2 regions of the Microbulbifer sp. YPW1 genome follow, and region 2 is predicted to be linked to the other one. Evidence: predicted binding sites of a transcription regulator. Region 2 holds the regulator's gene; the other holds the start of a gene.
What was found. Region 2 encodes FNR, which switches genes on or off when oxygen is low (the NO sensors DNR and NnrR bind a similar motif). Its sites were predicted from a motif close to TTGATNNNNATCAA; they were not measured.
Positions count from the first base shown of each region.

Region 1: a site for FNR is predicted at 3,068-3,081, ahead of HUW35_RS04485 (globin). Genes of this name have one in related genera too.

Region 1 is NZ_CP055157.1:1,049,211-1,054,666, forward strand. It holds gene HUW35_RS04475 (NAD(P)/FAD-dependent oxidoreductase) at 1-846, opposite strand, end outside; gene HUW35_RS04480 (S8 family serine peptidase) at 1,411-2,982, shown strand; gene HUW35_RS04485 (globin) at 3,166-3,564, shown strand; gene HUW35_RS04490 (hypothetical protein) at 3,642-4,025, opposite strand; gene HUW35_RS04495 (hypothetical protein) at 4,225-4,644, opposite strand; gene HUW35_RS04500 (SPFH domain-containing protein) at 4,658-5,456, opposite strand, start outside.
Region 2 is NZ_CP055157.1:761,419-775,654, forward strand. It holds gene glyA (serine hydroxymethyltransferase) at 1-1,060, opposite strand, end outside; gene HUW35_RS03270 (outer membrane beta-barrel protein) at 1,393-1,890, opposite strand; gene HUW35_RS03275 (hypothetical protein) at 2,141-2,533, shown strand; gene HUW35_RS03280 (hemerythrin domain-containing protein) at 2,743-3,309, shown strand; gene fnr (fumarate/nitrate reduction transcriptional regulator Fnr) at 3,337-4,065, opposite strand; gene hemN (oxygen-independent coproporphyrinogen III oxidase) at 4,156-5,598, opposite strand; gene mmsB (3-hydroxyisobutyrate dehydrogenase) at 5,729-6,637, opposite strand; gene HUW35_RS03300 (enoyl-CoA hydratase/isomerase family protein) at 6,696-7,799, opposite strand; gene ettA (energy-dependent translational throttle protein EttA) at 8,368-10,032, shown strand; gene HUW35_RS03310 (TonB-dependent receptor) at 10,093-12,798, opposite strand; partial or broken gene HUW35_RS03315 (energy-dependent translational throttle protein EttA) at 13,280-13,602, shown strand; gene HUW35_RS03320 (TonB-dependent receptor) at 13,729-14,236, opposite strand, start outside.

The DNA of each region.
Region 1 (5,456 bases), 280 kb from region 2:
CGGGTTCCATGCCAGCAGGTAAATCAGGTTCAGCGCAGTCTGGTCTTCCGGCTGGAGGCCGTATTCAGCAACCAGGTCCGCCTGGAATACCTGGCCCATATTGGAGTTGGCACCAATACCAACCTGATCCATCCAGGTGTTGGAGTCGATGTAATCCAGTGCCTTATGGGTTTCATTGTGCCAGTCGTAGGTGGGCAGCCAGGGCGCATCATGCTGGATCTTCTTGAAGATCTTGTAGGTTTCACGCCACTCTTCGTTGAGCTGGTGCTCGGAGTAGTGCTGGCCGTTGACGTAATACAGCTCGTTACCACCGGGCACGGCGTTGCCGTTGACATCTTCCACGTCCAGGCCTAGTTCATTGGCCAGGTTGCGCACCGCATTGTGCTCGGTAGAGATCAGCTCACCACCGCGCTCAACCGGGCCGCCAAAAATAGAGCGGTTGGTGCTTACACGGCCACCCAGACGGGTGTTGCCTTCAAACACGGTGCTGGCGATGCCGTACTGCTGCAGGCGGTGGGCACAGCGGATACCCGCCACACCGCCACCGATAATGGCTACGCGACCGGGACGGCCGTCGCCATTGCCGCCACCCGGATCGGCCTGCGCCGGTTTGGATACACCACCGAGAGATGCACCCACACCTACTGCAGCGGCACCAAAGCCCAACTGCTTGAGGAAGCGACGGCGCTCTTCCGCAGAAGCCGCCTTGCCACCCAGGCGCGCACCCTCGGTAACGATATCGAGACTTTCATCGGCGGATATTCCGGTTTTGTCAGATAGCGCCTGGGCAACACGCATGCGGCGCAGCAACCCCGCCATGGGGGATAGAGACTTGCGGCTTCTCATGATTATTTTCCTGTGAGTCGAGAGAATTGGGAACTATGTCCCAAAAGTTATTTTTCCCGCCATTCTACAGAGACACACAAAAAATGGAATATTTATTCGGTTTTTACCTTAAGAGCGGAACTAAGTACTTACAAACAGGATAAACGTATGTTTTTCATCAATTTTTTTGGCATGAGCGCCGAGCCAGGTGCGAAATGAGCTTGTTTTTTGTTCAGTTTTATTTCGGAATTTTATTCTCTGACAGAGAATTTCGGGACGCCCAGCAGCTGCCGTCCCGCTTCCAGCACTATGCAAGGGACACTGACCTTCACGAGATTTGCGCAGACAGGCAGACGAACGAATTCGCAACTCCCTCCATCAATCTGTCGCAGTTATCCTCCTCGAAAATCCTTTTTGCAGAGCACTGCTCAATGCACTCAGCGGGCAATGGGCACCCCGCGAAAACCTGCTAGATTTTATCCACCGGCTGTGCGCCTGCCGCCAATCTCGCGACACCGACTGTAGTCAGCCACCATCCAAACCAATTAGAAGAAGTACCAGACAGAACTGGAGCCATATAAAAAGATGAATAAACTCATTCCAACCCTGTTCACCAGCGCGCTCGCCCTGGCCATTTCCGCTCACGCCAGCGCTGCCGACGACCGCTACATCATCAAATTCAAAGAAGGCAAAGGCCCCGCAGTCAAAGCGATGATGGAAAAGAACGGTGGCCGCTCGGCGCTCGCGCTGGAAAAACGCAGCGCGATGGCTGCGAACCTCCCGGGCAAAGCGCTCAACGCCCTGCGCAATAACCCCAATGTCGAATATGTCGAACAGGATGTGAAACGCTACCCCATGGCGGAAACCGTCCCCTTCGGTATTCCCATGGTGCAGGCAGACCAACTCAGTGATGCCATGGCCGGCAACCAGACGGTGTGTATCATCGACTCCGGCTACGACATCAATCACGAGGACCTTCCAAGCGGAAACGTAACTGGTAACTACGACTCAGGTACCGGTGACTGGTTTACCGACGAAAACAGTCACGGCACCCATGTAGCCGGCACTATTGCCGCGATTGGTGGAAACGGTAAAGGTGTCGTCGGCGTAAACCCGAACGGCAACCTCAACCTGCACATCGTCAAGGTATTCGGGGCCGATGGCTGGGCTTACTCCTCCTCTCTGGTGGCCGCGGCTGATGAGTGTGCGGCCAACGGCGCCAGCGTGATCAATATGAGCCTCGGCGGCACCTTTAAGTCCCGCACCGAGGAACGGGCTTTTGCCGATCTGTACGCAAACCAGAATGTACTCTCCATTGCCGCCGCGGGTAATGACGGCAATACCCGTCACTCCTACCCCGCGTCCTACGACGCTGTGGTATCCGTTGCAGCCATCGACAGCAACAAAGTGGTTGCCGACTTCTCCCAGCAGACCGATCAGGTGGAACTGGCTGGCCCCGGTGTCGATGTGCTGTCATCCGTGCCGACCGGCATGAGCCTGGAAACCAGCCTGGTCGTGAACGGTAGCGCTATTGAGGCGGCAGCCATGGAAGGCAGTCCGCAGGGTAGCGTCACCGGCAATCTGGTGGATTGCGGCCTGGGCGAAGCTGCCTGTGCCAGCGCTTCTGGCCAGGTGTGCCTGATCTCCCGCGGCAATATCAGCTTCGCCGAGAAAGTGCAGGCCTGTGAGGCCGGCGGCGGTATCGCAGCGGTAATCTACAACAACGAACCGGGTATGCTGTACGGCACCATGGGTGAAGTGGCCACAGGCATTCCATCCGTGGGTATTACCGATACCGACGGTGCCGCACTCCTCGGCCAGCTGGGCAGCAGTGCCAGCTTGACCATCGAGCCCGGCGACTATGCCTATTTCAACGGCACCTCCATGGCCACGCCCCACGTTGCCGGCGTGAGTGCGCTGGTGTGGAGCCACTTCCCCAGCTGTTCCGCAAGCGAGATCCGCTCGGCGCTGGCCAGCACTGCGGAAGACCTGGGCGCAGCCGGACGTGACAATGCTTACGGCTACGGTCTGGTACAGGCCAAAGACGCGGTGGACTACCTCACAGCCAATGGCTGCTCCGGCAGCGGTAATGGCGGTGGCGACGGCGGCAATGGCGGCGGCGGCAAGCCCTGCAAAGGTAAAAATTGCACCCAGTAACCTGCACACGTTGAATTTAAGGGGGCCAACTGGCCCCCTTTTTTATGATGCGTAAAATTTGCACTCCCCCCCGCCCACGGACAAATTGATCTAAATCAATTTGAGCCCGGTCGCTACCGTTAGAATCCGCGGTCGCCTGCGCCCGCCCGCGCAGTCATAACAATAGTCAGGGGAGTGACGGCAATGGGAAATGCCGACAGCGATATCGTTTTTCAGAGTTACGGCCGCTGCTGTAACAGAGAAGGCTTTTTCATCGACTTCTACGACCGTTTTATGGGCAGCTCCGAAGAAATTCGAGCCCTGTTCAAGGACACAAACATGCCGGCGCAACGCCACCTGTTACGCAACGGCATCATGCAGCTGGTGCTGCACGCACGGGGCATGCCGGATACCAAGCTGAAAGCATTGGGCAAAAGTCACTCGCGCGACGGCTACGGCATTCGCCCGGACTGGTACGGCCTGTGGCTGGATGCGCTGCTGGCCACCCTGCGTCAGTACGACCCCGAGTTTAATGAGGACACCGCTCTGGCCTGGCGCCGCGCTATCGAGCCGGGCATTGAACTCATTCGCGGCGCATACTGAGCGCAACACTCCCGATCTCCATATATGAAAAAGGCTTGCCGCGTAACGGCAAGCCTTTTTCACCAATCTTTGATTAATTACTGTTGCAGATCAGTCACACACTTGTTGTATTCCTGAATGTACACATTACTACCGCGGTTAGGCACTTCATTTGACTTGTCCGCAGCAGCGTTACGACAACCCTCGATCTGGTCAGAAGTCAGGTTTGTCGCCGGAACGGTCTGGCTGCGCTGATACATATGTGCAGCTTGGTCACGGTGAGCCTGAACCTGGGGTTCCGGAACCTGATAAAACATACCGGTGCTCTCATTGAACTGGTAGAAATTATCTCCACTTTTCCAATAAGTCTTACCAAGGATTTGCACTTCAGCACTGCCCGCAGGTAGCTGATCCATCGGCTGCTGTGCCTGGGCAAAACCGGCAACGGTACAAAACAGTACTACTGGTAATAGGTAACGCATTTGGGATCCTCCTCTTCGGATGTGCCCCGAAGTCTATTGAGGCATGGGTAGGCTCCCAACCGAATATTTTCAAAAATTTAGCCCTGTGACCCGCATGTCAGGGTTGATTTTTTTAAAGAGGAAAAATCCCGGAGATAAGTACTAACGAGCTGAAACCAGCCATAAATTTCAGCCCGATTTAAAGCAAAAAAAGGGGAATTTATTCCTCACTTACCATGCTCTCCTGCTCCTGTTTCTGCTCGTCCCGCAACGTTTTCAGGTGCTCGGAACGCTCTGCAGCTGACTCTCGCTGCGGCGCCAGATCACCGACCGGTTCCGTTTCCCGGTTCAGTGCTCGGTCTGTGGCCTGCTGTTCCGCACTGTAGTCGGGCGCCAATACCAGTTTTGGCCCATTGCTGTTGAACCCGATCAGCACCCAGATAAAAAACAACAGACACAGAAAGCGGATAATCAGGGTGCGATCCAGCAGCCAGTGCAAACTCTCGCCGTGGCTGTGCAGAAAGCGCACCCGCAGGAAAATATTCAGTAGCAGCAATACGCATGCGGTAATCACCACCCAGGAGGAGAGACCGCCGAGAGCGGTCATCAGCCAGTTCGCTATCTGTGCGTTAAATTCCATCGCTCGCCCCCCGTTAACGCTTGCGCGCCACCTGTTTCACCTGATCGGAAAATACCGCCTGCTGCAGGCCGATGCTACCCAGCGCTTCCACCGGAACGAACACCTTGTTCTCCGATTCCGCCATGCGGTCGAGTACTTCGAGTGTCCGGTAGGCGAGATACTTGTCGGTAACCGATTTCGCCAACAGGTCGTTGACTTCTTTCTGCCCCATGGCTTTTTCACGGGCGATGGCGCGATTCATTTTTTCCCGCTCCAGGTCACGTTCCATCTGAATCTTCTGGATTTCGAACTGGGCCTTTTCCTGCTCGATCAACTCCCGGCGCTCTGCGGCACGCTCCTTGGCCTCGGTGATCACCTTGGGAAATTGCACATCGGCGATCCCCAGGCGCTTGATCTTGATCGGTGTGCCTTCCAGTGAAGTGGAAACGGCAGAGAACAGCTCCTGGCTCAGCATCTCGCGACTGGAGGCGATCTCATTGATGGAGTACTTGGCGATAACACGGCGCACCACATCCCGGATCACCGGCTGCGCATAGGTGTTGTACACCTGATTGACGGAAATATTATCGGTCTGGGGCGGCACCCGATCAAAAATATTGTCGATATATTTTTCATTGACCGACCCGGTCATACGGATATCGAAGCTCATATTCAGCTGATCCTTGGGCATAAACAGCTTGAACTTTTCCAGGTGCCCAAAATCTGCGGTGGCCAGGGTAACCAGCTTGTCACAGTAGAACAGGCACGGGTCGAGGCGGAATTTGGACGGTGGTACCGTACTCGGCTTGTAGCCGTTCTTGGTGAGGATTTTA
Region 2 (14,236 bases):
GCGGGTCGTTGGGAACGGCGTTCTTGTTCACGGTGATGTTGGCGTTGCCCAGGGCTTCGTCCGCATCCTTACCGGTGTACTCTTTGCCGATCAGGTCCACCAGCATCAGGTGGTCGTCAGTACCACCGGAGACGATATTGATACCGCGGTCGAGGAAGGTCTCGGCCATGGCGCGGGCATTCTCTACCACTTTCTGCTGGTAGGCCTTGTATTCGGGGGTCATGGCTTCCTTGAAGGAAACCGCTTTGGCCGCGATCACGTGCATCAGCGGGCCACCCTGACCGCCCGGGAATACCGCGCTGTTCAGTTTCTTCTCGATCTCTTCATTGGCCTTGGCAATGATGATGCCGCCGCGCGGGCCGCGCAGGGTCTTGTGGGTAGTGGAAGTCACGACATCCGCGTGGGGCACAGGCGACGGGTAAGCGCCAGCGGCAACCAGGCCGGCAACGTGGGCCATATCGACCATCAGGTAGGCGCCAACCTTGTCAGCGATGGTGCGGAAACGGGCCCAGTCCATGATGCGGCTGTAGGCGGAGAAGCCGGCAACGATCATCTTCGGCTTGTGCTCCAGCGCCAGGCGCTCCACTTCTTCGTAATCCACCTCGCCGGTTTCCGGGTTCAGACCGTACTGCACCGCGTTGTAGATCTTGCCGGAGAAGTTCACCTTGGCACCGTGGGTCAGGTGACCACCGTGGGCCAGGCTCATGCCCAGCACGGTGTCGCCGGGGGCGCACAGGGCCTGGTATACGGCGGCGTTGGCCTGGGAACCGGAGTGCGGCTGGACGTTGGCGTAGTCGGCGCCAAACAGTTCTTTGGCGCGCTCGATGGCCAGGGCCTCGACCTTGTCGACGTACTCACAGCCACCGTAGTAACGCTTGCCGGGGTAGCCTTCCGCGTACTTGTTGGTGAGGCTGGTGCCCTGGGCTTCCATCACCTGCGGGCTGGTGTAGTTTTCCGAGGCGATCAGCTCGATGTGTTCTTCCTGGCGGCGGTCTTCGTCCTGAATGGCGGACCACACATCCGGGTCGTATGAAGCAAGAGTGACGGATTTATCAAACATGGTGTTCCCTCGGATGATAAGGCGCGAATCGCGCTAGCATAATCTCGACAAGGGCAAATCCCGACCTATTTGTGACCGGCCCGCCCCCAGAAAGCGGCGCATTGTACACCAACGGAGAGCCCGCGGCGCAAAGGGTGCACATGAAACAAATTCAATTCAGCGCCCCGTGCAATTCAAGTTGCTCAGTGCAGCGCCGATCCCGGGCGGTACAGGATTCCGCCGCCCGGAAACGCAAAACGCGACCCGAGGGGTCGCGTTCTGATACTGGCAGCTACCCGTCCCTTACCGAGTGGCCCGGTAAAAGCGCCAGTCTCTGGAAGATGGGTATTGCCTCAGAAGCGGAATACCAGGGTGCCGGACCAGAAATCCACATCCTCTTCCACCAGGGTGTATTCGGCTTCCAGGTTAACGGTCTCGGACAGGTTGAAGCCCAGGCCCAGACCTGCAGACAGGCCGGAATCACTTTCTTTCTCGCCTTCGAAATCGACACTTTCGTTCAGCACACCCAGGCGGCCCTTGAAGTAGAGGTCGCCCTGGCTGCGGTAGGTCGCGTAGGCGCCCAGGGTGGAAATGGAGTAATCCCAGCGGAAGTCACCCCAACCGCTGTTAAAACGCGCTTCGCCATCTACCAGGGAAGTGGTGTATTCGCCTTCCAGGCCGAATCCAGAATTCCAGGTATAACCAGCGCGGATGCCCGCATTGAACGGGCTATCGCCATTGATGGAGGTCTTCATCAGGCCCGCCACGGTACCGAAGTAACCGCCTTCACTGGCCTGAACAGAAATTGAACAACCCAGCATCACCGCTGCCGCTAAAACTTTTTTCATCATGTTATTTATGCCCCAAAAGCATCGTGTTTATTTTGCGGGCGGCATTCTAATGAAATAAATTTGGCGCCAACAGCCCCCGGCCATTACACGCGATTACAGCGGCAAGTGAGATCCGACTGTTCCCGTCAGCCGTAAACAGGCAGATACCCATTTGTTGAGAGAGCACTGCAATCTAAATGACATGCAGTTGCAACGGAGGTTTGATAGTTTGGTAAAAAAACACAGAAGAGTAATAAATATGAAGTCTCGAATGAGTTTATTGCTGCCCCTGGCCCTGCTCACTGCCTGTGCCGCCAACCCGGCGCAGCAGGCGGTTACCGCCACGGGGACCCTGGTGCAGGAAAACGGCAAGTTTTACCTGCTCGGTGAGCAGGACCGCTACCACATGAACCGCATGCCGCAGCTCAACTACAGCAACTACCTCGGTCAGGAGTTACTGGTAGAGGGGGAGATTCCCCGTTATTGCCACCAGGCCTGGCAGGACTCTGTGGTAAACGTGCAAGGCGGCGCCGAGATGGTCGACCTGAACAAGGTGGACTGGTCTGATTGCCTGGCACCGGACAAAGTCAGCCTGGTCACCGGCGATGGCCTCCAGCTCGTGTACGACTGGGAAGAAATCGAGCTGCGCGACTACCACTTTTAAACATGCCCCAATTTGCGGTGCGCCGTCTGTTGTTGACGGCGCACCTCAGCGTCCCCGCCTCAAACACACCCACCCGACCGTTCAAAATTCGGGCAGCGGGCGCCTACCGCAACACGATGTAGTCACGGCTTGACCCAGATCAAGCCCAGTTCCCGACGGCAGACAACAATGGATCTGTCGATTCTCACTACCCGTCAAGGAGGCGCGCTATGAACGGTATCTACCGACAGCTCTGCGATGACCACAAGCACATGCAAAACCTGCTGGATGTGTTCGAGGTTTTACTCAAGGACCTGGGACAGCAGGATCGCGATCCCGCTACCCTGAGCATGATCCTCGATGCCCTGGATTACTTTTCCGTCTACCCGGATCAGTGGCACCACCCGGTGGAGGATCTGGTATTCGAACAGCTGCTGGGCAAGCCTGTGGATATCCGGGATGTGGTTGAAAAGATAAGTGCAGAGCACCGGGCTATTGCCCAGGCCACACGCAGCATGAACCGGCTCTTTTATGCCGTCGCGAACGATGCCGCCGTGGAACGGGAACAGCTGTTCAGCACCGCGCGGGAGTACATATCCCTGCAGCGCGAACATATGCGAAAAGAAAATGAGATATTGCTGCCACTGGTGAACCAGTACCTGACAGAAACCGACTGGGAAGAGGTGACCGCAGCGCTCGCGGACAGGCAGAGCTGTCAATTCCACCGCGGCGTCAAGCGCCTCTACGAGGCCATCTATCAGGATCTCGCAGAGAAAGAAGTAGCGACAGCCTGCTGACCGGGGACAGACCGATGCAGGAAACGGTCAGTCGTTTTCGTAGCTGCAGTGGGTGCCCGCCAGCTCGCTGAGAGCAATCAGGTCGAGAATGCTAATCGCCCTGCCCTGCACGCGAATCAGGCCCTGTTTCTGGAAGCGCGAGATCAACCGGCTGACCGTTTCCGCGGTCAGCCCCAGATAATTGGCGATGTCGATGCGCTGCATGGAAAGTTTGAATTCGCTGGCGGAGTACCCGCGGCGGGCATAGCGGCTGGAAATATTGATCAGCAGCGCCGCCAGGCGGCTTTCCGCCGAGCGCTTGCCCAACAGCAACAGCACATCGCTATCCTGTTTCAGCTCTTCCGAGAAAATGTTGTAGATCTGTTTCTGCAGCGCAGGCACCTGCTGGGCCAGGTTTTCCAGCTGGGTGAACGGCAGCACACAGACGCTGCTGTCCTCCAGCGCTTCCGCATAGCCCGGGTGCGAACCACCACTGTAGGCATCCAACCCCAGCAGTTCACCGGGCAGCGCAAAATGCGTGACCTGGGTATCGCCATCGGCACCGATCACCGCCGACTTGAAGCTGCCGGAACGGATTGCGTACAGATTGGAAAAGGGATCGCCGGCGCGAAACAGCGTCTCTCCCGCCTTCAGGATTTTCTTCTTGCGCGTCACCTGTTCGAGGCGCTCGATGTCCTCATCCGCCAGGCCCACGGGCAGGCACAGCCTTCTGACCGAACAACTTCCACAATTGACCGCGGTTGAGGGTTTCGACATTGTCTCTTCCATTTCCCGAATTCAGGGCACAAGCATTGCTTAAATCAGGGGCACAAACGCCCATGTCAAAATTGTATCCCCATCGCCCCTTTAAAGCACACGGGAGTATTGGGCTGCAGCTTCACTGCCGTGCAGGTAGCGATCAAAAGCAGAGGCAATATTGCGCAAAAACCAGCGGCCATGCTCTGTGACTTCCAAGTCATCCCCTTTGTCGAGCAACAGCCCGTCCGCGATCAGGGGCTGTAGTCGCGCCAGCTCCGGCGCAAAGTACGCCGCGAAGGGACGCCCGGTGCGGGCTTCCACATCGCGTTTGCGCAGGCGGAGATGGCACATCAACTCCATGATCATCCACTGGCGCAGGCGATCATCATCATCCAGCTGCCAGCCGCGACAGATCGCCTGACCAGATTCAGAAATTGCCCCGGCATACTCCTTCTGCCCGTGGTGGTTCTGCCAGTAACCATCTCGGCTATAGCTGATCGCCGAGGCACCGAGGCCCACCAGGGCATCCGCCGGCATCAGGGTATACCCCTGGAAGTTGCGCGCCAGCTGCCCCCGTGTGGCGGCGGCAGCCATGGGATCATCCGGACGGGAAAAGTGGTCCATACCCAGAAACAGGTATCCCGCATCCATCAGCCGACGGCTCGCCGCCAGCTGCATGGCGATCTTCGACTCGGGGGACGGGATCAGGTCCGTGCTGATCAGACGCTGCGCCTTGAACCGCTGCGGCAGGTGCGCGTAGTGATACAGCGCAATTCGATCCGGGGCCAGGTCGATCACGGTGTCGATGGTGCGCTCTAGGCTCTCCACGTCCTGACCCGGCAGCCCGTAGATCAGGTCGTAGGAGATGGAGCGAAAGCCGCGCTCGCGCGCCGCAAGGGTAAGCGCCCGCACCTGCTCGGGCGGACAGATCCGGTTGATCGCGCGCTGCACATCCGGGTTGAAGTCCTGAATCCCCATACTCAGCCGGTTGAACCCCAGGCCTCGCAATGTATCCAGGGTTTCCACTTCAAGCACCCGCGGATCGGCCTCAATACTGTACTCCGCATCCTCTCCGGGCTGCAGCGCGAACACTTCCTGGAGCCCGTGGATCAGGCGGGTCAGATCGCTGTCGTTCAGGTAGGTCGGTGTGCCGCCGCCTAAATGCAGCTGCGTCACTGGCACACCGGCGACCCGCTCCCGGTACCACTGCGCTTCCTGCAACACCCGGTCCAGATAGGTGGAAGCGAGACCGTACTGACGGGTGATCACCTTGTTACAGGCGCAGAAATAACACAGGGAACGGCAGAACGGGATATGCACGTACAGCGACAATGTCTGCACATCTTGCAGTGCATCCCAGGGATTGCCGCCGGACTCCGGCGAGTCGGTACCAGCACTCAGTGGCACAAACCGGTCGGCGGTGGGGTAAGAGGTATAGCGCGGACAGGGGCCGGCATAACGCGCCAACAGCGCCTGGGATAACGCCGTAGAAGCGGTAGATATCGCGGAGGCACTGGCGCTGTCAGCGCCGGCAAAGCTGTTTTCGTCCATTGACGGGTAACCTGTGATCCAGAGTCATCGAGCGGGAATGTCGGATCGGGCAAAGGTACCCGTCTGGCAGTGGCTGGCGCTTGATACAGATCAATTGCCGGATCATTGCCAAAACATGCAGGATTTCCCGTCAGTCCCCCACCGGACGCCGGAACAGGTTCTGGATACTGGAGAAGTCCAGCGCACTGTTGATCGGGTCGCCGCCGTGCAGTTGATACAGGTTTTTCGCCAGCGCCCCCAATGGGGTCGAAGACGCACTGCCAGCGGCGGTGTCCATGGCGAGCCCCAGATCCTTGAGCATCAGTGCCACCGAAAAACCGCCCTCGTAATTGCGCGAGGCGGGTACGTTTTCCATGACCCCGGGATAAGGATTGTATTTTTCCAGTGACCAGTTGCCGCCGGAGCTGACGCCCATGATCTGCGACAGGACGCTCGGGTCCAGCCCGTTGTCCACCCCCAGTTGCAGGGCTTCGGCGGTTCCGATCATATGGATGGCGAGCAGCATGTTGTTACAGATTTTCGCCACCTGGCCGCTGCCCGCTGGCCCCGCGTGAAAAATATTTGCGCCCATGGCCGCCAGTACCGGGCGCGCCCGCTCCACCGCCGCCGCGTCACCGCCGCACATAAATGACAGACTGCCCGCAGCAGCGGCCGCGGTACCACCGGATACCGGTGCATCCACCGCATCGATGCCGCGCTCACCGGCGGCGGCAATCACCTGGCGGGCGTCTTCGGCGGCAATGGTGGAACAATCGATCAGCAGCACCTCCGGCCCCATCGCCTGCAGCAGGCCGTGCACACCAAGGTACAGGGAGCGAACGGCTTCGCCACTGGGCAACATGGATATCACCACATCCGCACCTTCAATAGCGGCCTCGGCACTGGCGGCTTTGGTACAGCCACTGGCTACAGCCCTGTCGAGCACCGCGCTGGAAAGATCAAAGGCGGCGACCGGGACCCCCTTCTTCACCAGGTTCGCCGCCATTGGGCCACCCATATTGCCGAGGCCGATAAAGGCGATTTTGTTTACTTCTGCCATTCTGTTTTCTCCTTTTATTATTTTTCTTGCAGCACTCCGCTACCCGGAAAATCACCCGCTATAAATCTGCCAGCGGATTGGTCTCCCAGGGCTGCTTAAAACACGCAGCCACCAGCTCTGGTGTAACACCTTCCAGCGTCGCGGGCTGCCACTGGGGATTGCGATCCTTATCAATCAACAGTGCACGCACACCTTCTTTTACCTGCCCATTGCTGCACATGTTGACCGCGAGGGCCAGTTCCATTTGCAACACTTCGGCGAGGGACATATGCCGGGCCCGACGCAACTGTTCCCAGACGACACCGGCGGTAAGCGGGCAGCCGGCTTTCAGCGTCGCTGCAGCGCGCTGCAGCCAGGAATCTTCACCAGCGTAATTGACGATAGTTTGATAAACGTCGGCAAGGGTCGGCGCGTCCGTCAGTTGCTGGATCACATCGTAGTGCGCGCGCAGGTTGGATGCCGGTCGCTGGTCCTGCGCTATTTCGCTGGTCTGAACCGCCCTGCTGACCAGCACTCGATTCTGCTCGGCGTCCTCAGAGAATGCCTGCCGGGCAAGGCTGGAGAGAAGCGCATCCTTGTCTGCGCTCGCCACCATGCGATCGGCCATTCCCGCATAGATGGCATCACTGCCGTTAAACTGGGCTCCGGTGAGGCCAAGGAACAGGCCGATACGCCCGGGCATGCGATTCAGGAACCAGCTGCCGCCGACATCGGGGAACAGGCCGATGGTGATTTCGGGCATGGCCATGCGCGTGGTTTCGCTGACGATCCGGTGGCTGGCGCCACTCATGATGCCAATACCGCCGCCCATGACAATACCGTTGCCCCATACGATGATGGGCTTGGGATAGGTGTGGATACGGTAGTCGAGGCGATACTCCCGGGTGAAGAAGTCCTGCACAAACTGGCTCGCCCCCTGATCCCCGTAGCTACCGGATTCCCGATGCAGCGCCACCACATCTCCGCCCGCACACAGGGCCTTTTCCCCTGCCCCTTCTATCCAGATACAGGCGACACTGTCGTCGGCTTCCCACTGGTCCAGCTGGGCAGCCATCCGGTCGATCATGTCGAGGTTGAGTGCATTCAGGGCTTTGGGCAGATTGAGCGTCAATTTGCCGATGGGGCCCTGACGGTCAACGATAAGGGGTGATTCCTCGGTCATACTGGTTCCCGGTTGTCTTATTTGGGGCAAAGTTAAACATAGATGGGGTGGTGGAGGCATTACCTCACTCTTCACACGAGGCTCGGTGGTGCCTGCTTTAGCGGGTCCGGTGGCGGCGGAGTACCGGGTAAAGGTTTTCAAAACCGAGCTAGGCGCCCCCCTGTAAATACATCCCTGTACGCTGCGTCGGCGACGTCCCTGTCGCCGACGCTTTTGAAAACCTTTCCCCGGCACTCCACCTTCACTTTACGTTTCTGAACTTCGAAATTGACAGCGCAGAAGCAAGTAGAGGCTATTGAACCCGAAGTGAAGGCGCTGATACCGGGAAAACCCTCGCAAGACCTTCACCGCCATGGATGGCGGTGCAGAGCCCCCAGGGATGGGTGCACGGCGTGTCTTGCGAGGGTTTTACCGGTAGCAGCGCCGCCACCGGACTGCCCGAGGACCACCGCAGGACGACCAACTCCCCCAAAAGAACCGCGAACAAACACCGTGAAAGAGCAGGTTGAACTTTCCCACCAAACTGCTAACTTGCGCCCAAATTCTGACCGACTGGAATGATGCTCTAATGGCTGAATACGTATACACAATGAACCGCGTGGGCAAGGTTGTTCCGCCCAAGCGTGAGATTCTGAAAGATATTTCCCTGTCCTTCTTCCCTGGCGCCAAAATTGGCGTTCTCGGCCTGAACGGCGCCGGCAAATCCACCCTGCTGCGCATCATGGCCGGGGTCGATCAGGACTATAACGGTGAAGCCCGTGCCATGCCCGGTATCAAGGTCGGCTACCTGCCGCAGGAACCGCAGCTGGATCCGGCCAAGAACGTGCGCGGCAACGTCGAAGACGGCATGCGCGAAGCCATCGACGCCCTCGCCGGCCTTGAGCAGGTCTACGCCGATTACGCCGAACCGGACGCCGACTTCGACGCCCTGGCCAAGAAACAGCAACAGTACGAAGACGTGATCCAGGCCTGGGATGCCCACAACCTGGAGCACCGCCTCGAAGTCGCCGCCGACGCCCTGCGCCTGCCGCCCTGGGACGCCGACGTGAACAACCTGTCCGGTGGTGAGAAACGCCGTGTGGCCCTGTGCCGCCTGCTGCTGTCCCGCCCGGACATGCTGCTGCTGGACGAGCCGACCAACCACCTGGACGCCGAATCCGTGTACTGGCTCGAACGCTTCCTGCACGACTTCGACGGCACCGTAGTGGCGATTACCCACGATCGCTACTTCCTCGACAATGTAGCCGGCTGGATTCTGGAACTGGACCGCGGGCACGGTATTCCCTGGGAAGGTAACTACACCACCTGGCTGGAACAGAAAGAGAAGCGCCTGGAACAGGAGCAGAAAGGCGAGCAGGCTCGCGCCAAGGCCATGCAGAAAGAACTGGAGTGGGCGCGCCAGAACCCGAAAGGCCGCCAGTCCAAGAACAAGGCCCGTCTGTCACGCCTGGAAGAAATGCAGTCCCAGGAATTCCAGGCCCGCAACGAGACCAACGAGATCTACATTCCACCGGGCGAGCGCCTCGGTGACAACGTGATCGAGCTGAGCCATGTGAGCAAGGCGTTCGGCGATCGCGTGTTGATCGACGACCTGTCGTTCCGCGTACCCAAAGGTGCCATCGTCGGTATCGTCGGCGGCAACGGCGCCGGTAAATCCACACTGTTCCGCATGATCAATGGCAAGGAACAACCGGATTCCGGCGAGATCAAGATCGGTGAAACTGTGAAAATCGCCAGCGTCGACCAGAGCCGCGAAAACCTGGACGACAACAAGACCGTGTGGGAAGCCGTGTCCGACGGTCACGATATGCTCAAGATCAATAACTACGAAGTGGGCTCGCGCAACTACATCGGCCGTTTCAACTTCAAGGGTTCCGATCAGCAGAAGCGCGTCGGCGAGCTGTCCGGTGGTGAGCGCGGCCGCCTGCACCTGGCTTATACCCTGAAGCAGGGCGCCAACGTACTGCTGCTGGACGAACCGTCCAACGACCTGGACATCGAAACCCTGCGCGCACTGGAAGAAGCCCTGCTGAGCTTCCCCGGCTGCGCCATGGTGATCTCGCACGACCGCTGGTTCCTGGACCGGGTGGCAACACACATCCTGGCCTATGAGGGCGACAGCAAGGTGGTGTTCTTTGAGGGGAACTACACCGAATACCACGAGGACTTCGTGGCACGCAATGGTGAAAATGCCACGCCGCACCGGATGCAGTACAAGAAGATCAAGACCTGATCCAACCTGCTGCAAACAAAAAAGCCCGCGAATGCGGGCTTTTTTGTTGGGTAGTGCAACTTAATACCTGAAACGCATACCTAATGTGTAAGTGCGCTCACGGGCAAACGTATCGCGAGGGTAGAGATATTCGTCTGCACCACTTCCCCCACCAAAGTAATCATTGTAAACCGAGTCGGTAAGGTTAGTTGCTTCCATGGAAACCGTAAGGTTTTCATTGAGGTCGTAATTAAGTGCCAGGTCGAGCGAGTCCGTTTCCTTAACAATCACAGAATTGCCCGGTTGATCCCCTGCCTCATTGAAACTCAGGTAATAATCACTCCGCCAGTTGTATGCCAGTCGAGCGGAGAAATCGTATTTTTCATACAAGAGAATCAGGTTGTAGGATTCATCCGAAACGTTCGCCAGGTTCTGCATTTCGGTATTGCCTTCTGCATCGGGGGGAGACTCCGCCTCGCCATCCATAAAGGTCGCATTTGCCTGAATACCGAAGCCAGACCAGAACCCTGGCAGGTTGTCGAAGAACTGCGTATAGGCAATTTCTAGCCCCTCAAGCGAACCGGAACCGGTATTTTGTGGTCGAGTAACCTGATAAGGCACACCATCCCGCATTTCCTCAGACGCATAGAACTGGATGTAGCCATCAATATCCCGGTAAAACATGCCTGCACTCACGGAACTGGCATCGCCAAAATACCATTCCAGTGATACATCCATGTTTCTGGATTCAATAGCATCCAGTTCCGGGTTGCCGCCATTGCCGGTGCCGAAATCTGGCTGAGTGGGTGTAGGCTGAAAATACGCTGTGGATGGATTCAAGTCCGCAAATCCCGGACGTGTAAGCGTCTCGCTTGCCGAGCCGCGCAAATACAGGTCATCCCGCAATGCCAACCGCGCACTCGCACTCGGCAACAACTTGGTTGCGCTGACTTCAGTATTTACCGGCTGAAGCACAGACTGACCATTGTCATCAATGACACTGGTACCACGCAGAGTGGAATCCAGGCGTACCAATCGCGCGCCCACTACACCATCCAATTCCATATTACCCAATGAGGTCTGGTAATCAGTTTTTATATAAGCTGCGTAATTGTTTTCGTCATTATCGAAGAATAACGCCGGAATAAATTCCGGGCCTTCGGGTAAGGCGTCGTAACCCATCGCCTCGCGAATTTCGGCACGGCGAGACAACAGGTAGTCGCGGCTCGGAGTTAACCATTGTGAGGTATTAAGGTCAGTGACATCACTCAGAAAACCTGACGGCGTCATATCTTCCAGGCCGGGGAAATCGGTCAAACTTAATTCCTGACCAGAAATATTTGGGCTACCACCGGTATCCGCAGACTGGTTAAATGCATTTCGCTGGCTCAGACGCACTCCAAAATCCAGCGATGAAAACAGGCCCTCCTCGAGCGCGTAGCTAAAATCGGTCTTCCATGTGGTCTCGCTACCTTCTTGGCGGCTGCGCTGATCAAAGAACTGATTTAGCAGATACTGAGAAGGATCACTCAGGTCGTAAGAACTGCCGTCCCCATTCTCGATGGTCACATCAGAAACACCTGACGCCGTCTTAGCGAAGTCGTAGGTGATACGTGGAGCGAAGAATGCCAGATCCAGAATAAAGGTTTTGTTGTCTGCCTCACTGGTTGTGTGCGAGAGCTCACTGCTAACCGTCAGTTTGTCGAAGGTCCACTCCCCGCCGAACGCAACCTGCGTGGTATCAGAACTATTGAACAAGGCCTGGTTACTGGTGATAGTGCCCGGTGCATCGTCGCGCACGTACTCCTGCGCTACATTCGTTCCCGGCTTGTACTCAGTTACATATCCGAGCTGCCCACCCCAGGACGGAATCGGCACCCAGAAGTTCAGCTGGGAGTCTTGTTCATACCCAACGTGAAAAAATTCTGCGTAGTATTCGCTGTTGTCATTTGGGCTCCACTGGAAGGCCCCGTTATATGAGGTGCGGTTGCGATCACCGTACCGGAAATAAGATCCGATCACATTGGGAATGAGCGTGGGCTCACCAGGATTCGGCGGCGCTATGGTATTCGGATTAGTAATTTCAGTGGCGAAAGGCGCTGTCACAAAGTTGACCTGATCCATATAGCCGCGATCTTGATACGAGACGCTCAACATTGCACCAAAATCGCTACCGCCACTGCTCCAGTTGTTATTGATCGTGACGCTACCGACCGGGTCGGTGGATTCAGCCCGCTCGCTGTATACGGAGCGTAAGCCACCAGCAATGGTAAAGCCGTCATCAAAATCAAAAGGGCGGCGAAGATGCACATCGACAACACCGGCTATCCCACCTTCAATATCCTTTGCACTCGCGGATTTTTTGACATCTACACGCTGCAGCAGGTCCGCCGGTATATCAGAAAGAGAAACACCGCGACCAGTCGTGGTGAAAATATTACGTCCGTTTAAAGTAGTAACGACGTTGGGAAGTCCCCGCACCAGAACCGTGGAAGCCTCGCCGTTGGCGCGGGCAATTTGCACCCCGGTGACACGCTGTAACGCCTCTGCAACGCTGTTATCAGGTAGTTTGCCAATATCTTCGGCAACAATGGAATCGACCACTTGAAGGGTTTTCATCTTGATTGCCTGGGCACTTTCCACACTGCTTCGCACCCCGCGAACGACAACCTCCTCCATAGTGGCATCGGACTCTTCGTTTTGAGGCACTTGCTGTGCGTAAGCTTGTGACACGCCCAACATTGCCAATAGCGCAATGGACGCACTTAACCTGTTTTGTTTGAACATCATTCTCTCCTGTCATCGAATTTATCGTTATTACTAATAATTCGGGCCAACTTCTCAGCCCGTACAACCTGTGATCACACAACAACGTCGACACGCACTAGCGCGGGATCGACCCTGAACAAAGCGAATCTGGTAACGCACATTGATATGGAGTGGCGGGAATTCGAAGGGAAGTAGAGAGAACAGCGAGACGGGTTTCTGCGGGATACAGCAGCCCCTCGGACACATACATTATCGGCATTTTTTTCTCTCATTATTGGCGCGATTTCAATCATATTGGTATCGCACTTCTTATCGTATTTAGAGGTCTCTTAGGTAAAACGCAATATACCCGCCCCTATTTGTATTACTTTTATCGATATTATCGACCAATATTAACGGAGTCAACGCTATAAATGACGGTATAGTTATATGTTATTACTAATTGGCGCGAATTAATCCTTTGCAGAACCGAAATCCAAATTATGACGATTAGCCCGACGGTAAATGTGGCTGTCTACACTTGGCTTACCCTCTGAAACAGGGCACCAATCTACTGCCGCGAGAGAATCGTCCAACGACCTGAACATCGAAACCCTGTGAGCTCCGGAAGAAGTGCTGTGGAGTTTCCCCGGCTGCGCCATGGTGATCTCGCAAGATCGCTGGTTCCTGGACCGGGTGGCAACACACATCCTGGCCTATGAAGGCGACAGCAAGGTGGTGTTCTTTGAGGGGAACTACACCGAATACCACGAGGACTTCGTGGCACGCAATGGTGAAAATGCCACGCCGCACCGGATGCAGTACAAGAAGATCAAGACCTGATCTTCTTTTCGATAGAACTGAAAAAGCCCGCTGTTGCGGGCTTTTTTATACCTGAAAAAATATCTTGCAACAAAAAAGCAGCCCGAAGGCTGCTTGAAGGAAGATCGTGGCACTAAACCATGGCGATTAGAAAGAGTAGCGCGCTCCCAGTGCGAAGGTACGACTGAAGATCGCATTACCAAGGTTGTAAATACTCTGGTTCTCGTAGTAGCTGCGATACTCTTCATCAGTCAGGTTGGTCGCATCGAAGGTCACAACAAGATTGTCGCTAACATCGTAGCTCGCCTGGAAATCCATACTGACTTCCGCTTCGCGGTAAACGCCCAGCGGGTTGGCGAACGAGCGTGCTTCATAGTTGGCCAGGAAGTCATCACGCCATACGTAGGAAAGACGCATATCCAGATCGTTCTTGTCGTACGCCAGCACAACACTATAGGAAGAATCGGAAACACCAAAGATCGGGGTATCTTCCATCCCGACCAGAATACCCTGGTCATCATATACCGGCACATCCTGCTCGGAATCGAGCATGGTGTAGCTCGCCTGGACACCGAAGCCGTCCAGCAGTCCCGGCAGGTTCTCGGGGAAATAGGTCGCACCGAGTTCCAGCCCCTGCAGCCTACCGTTGGAGGTA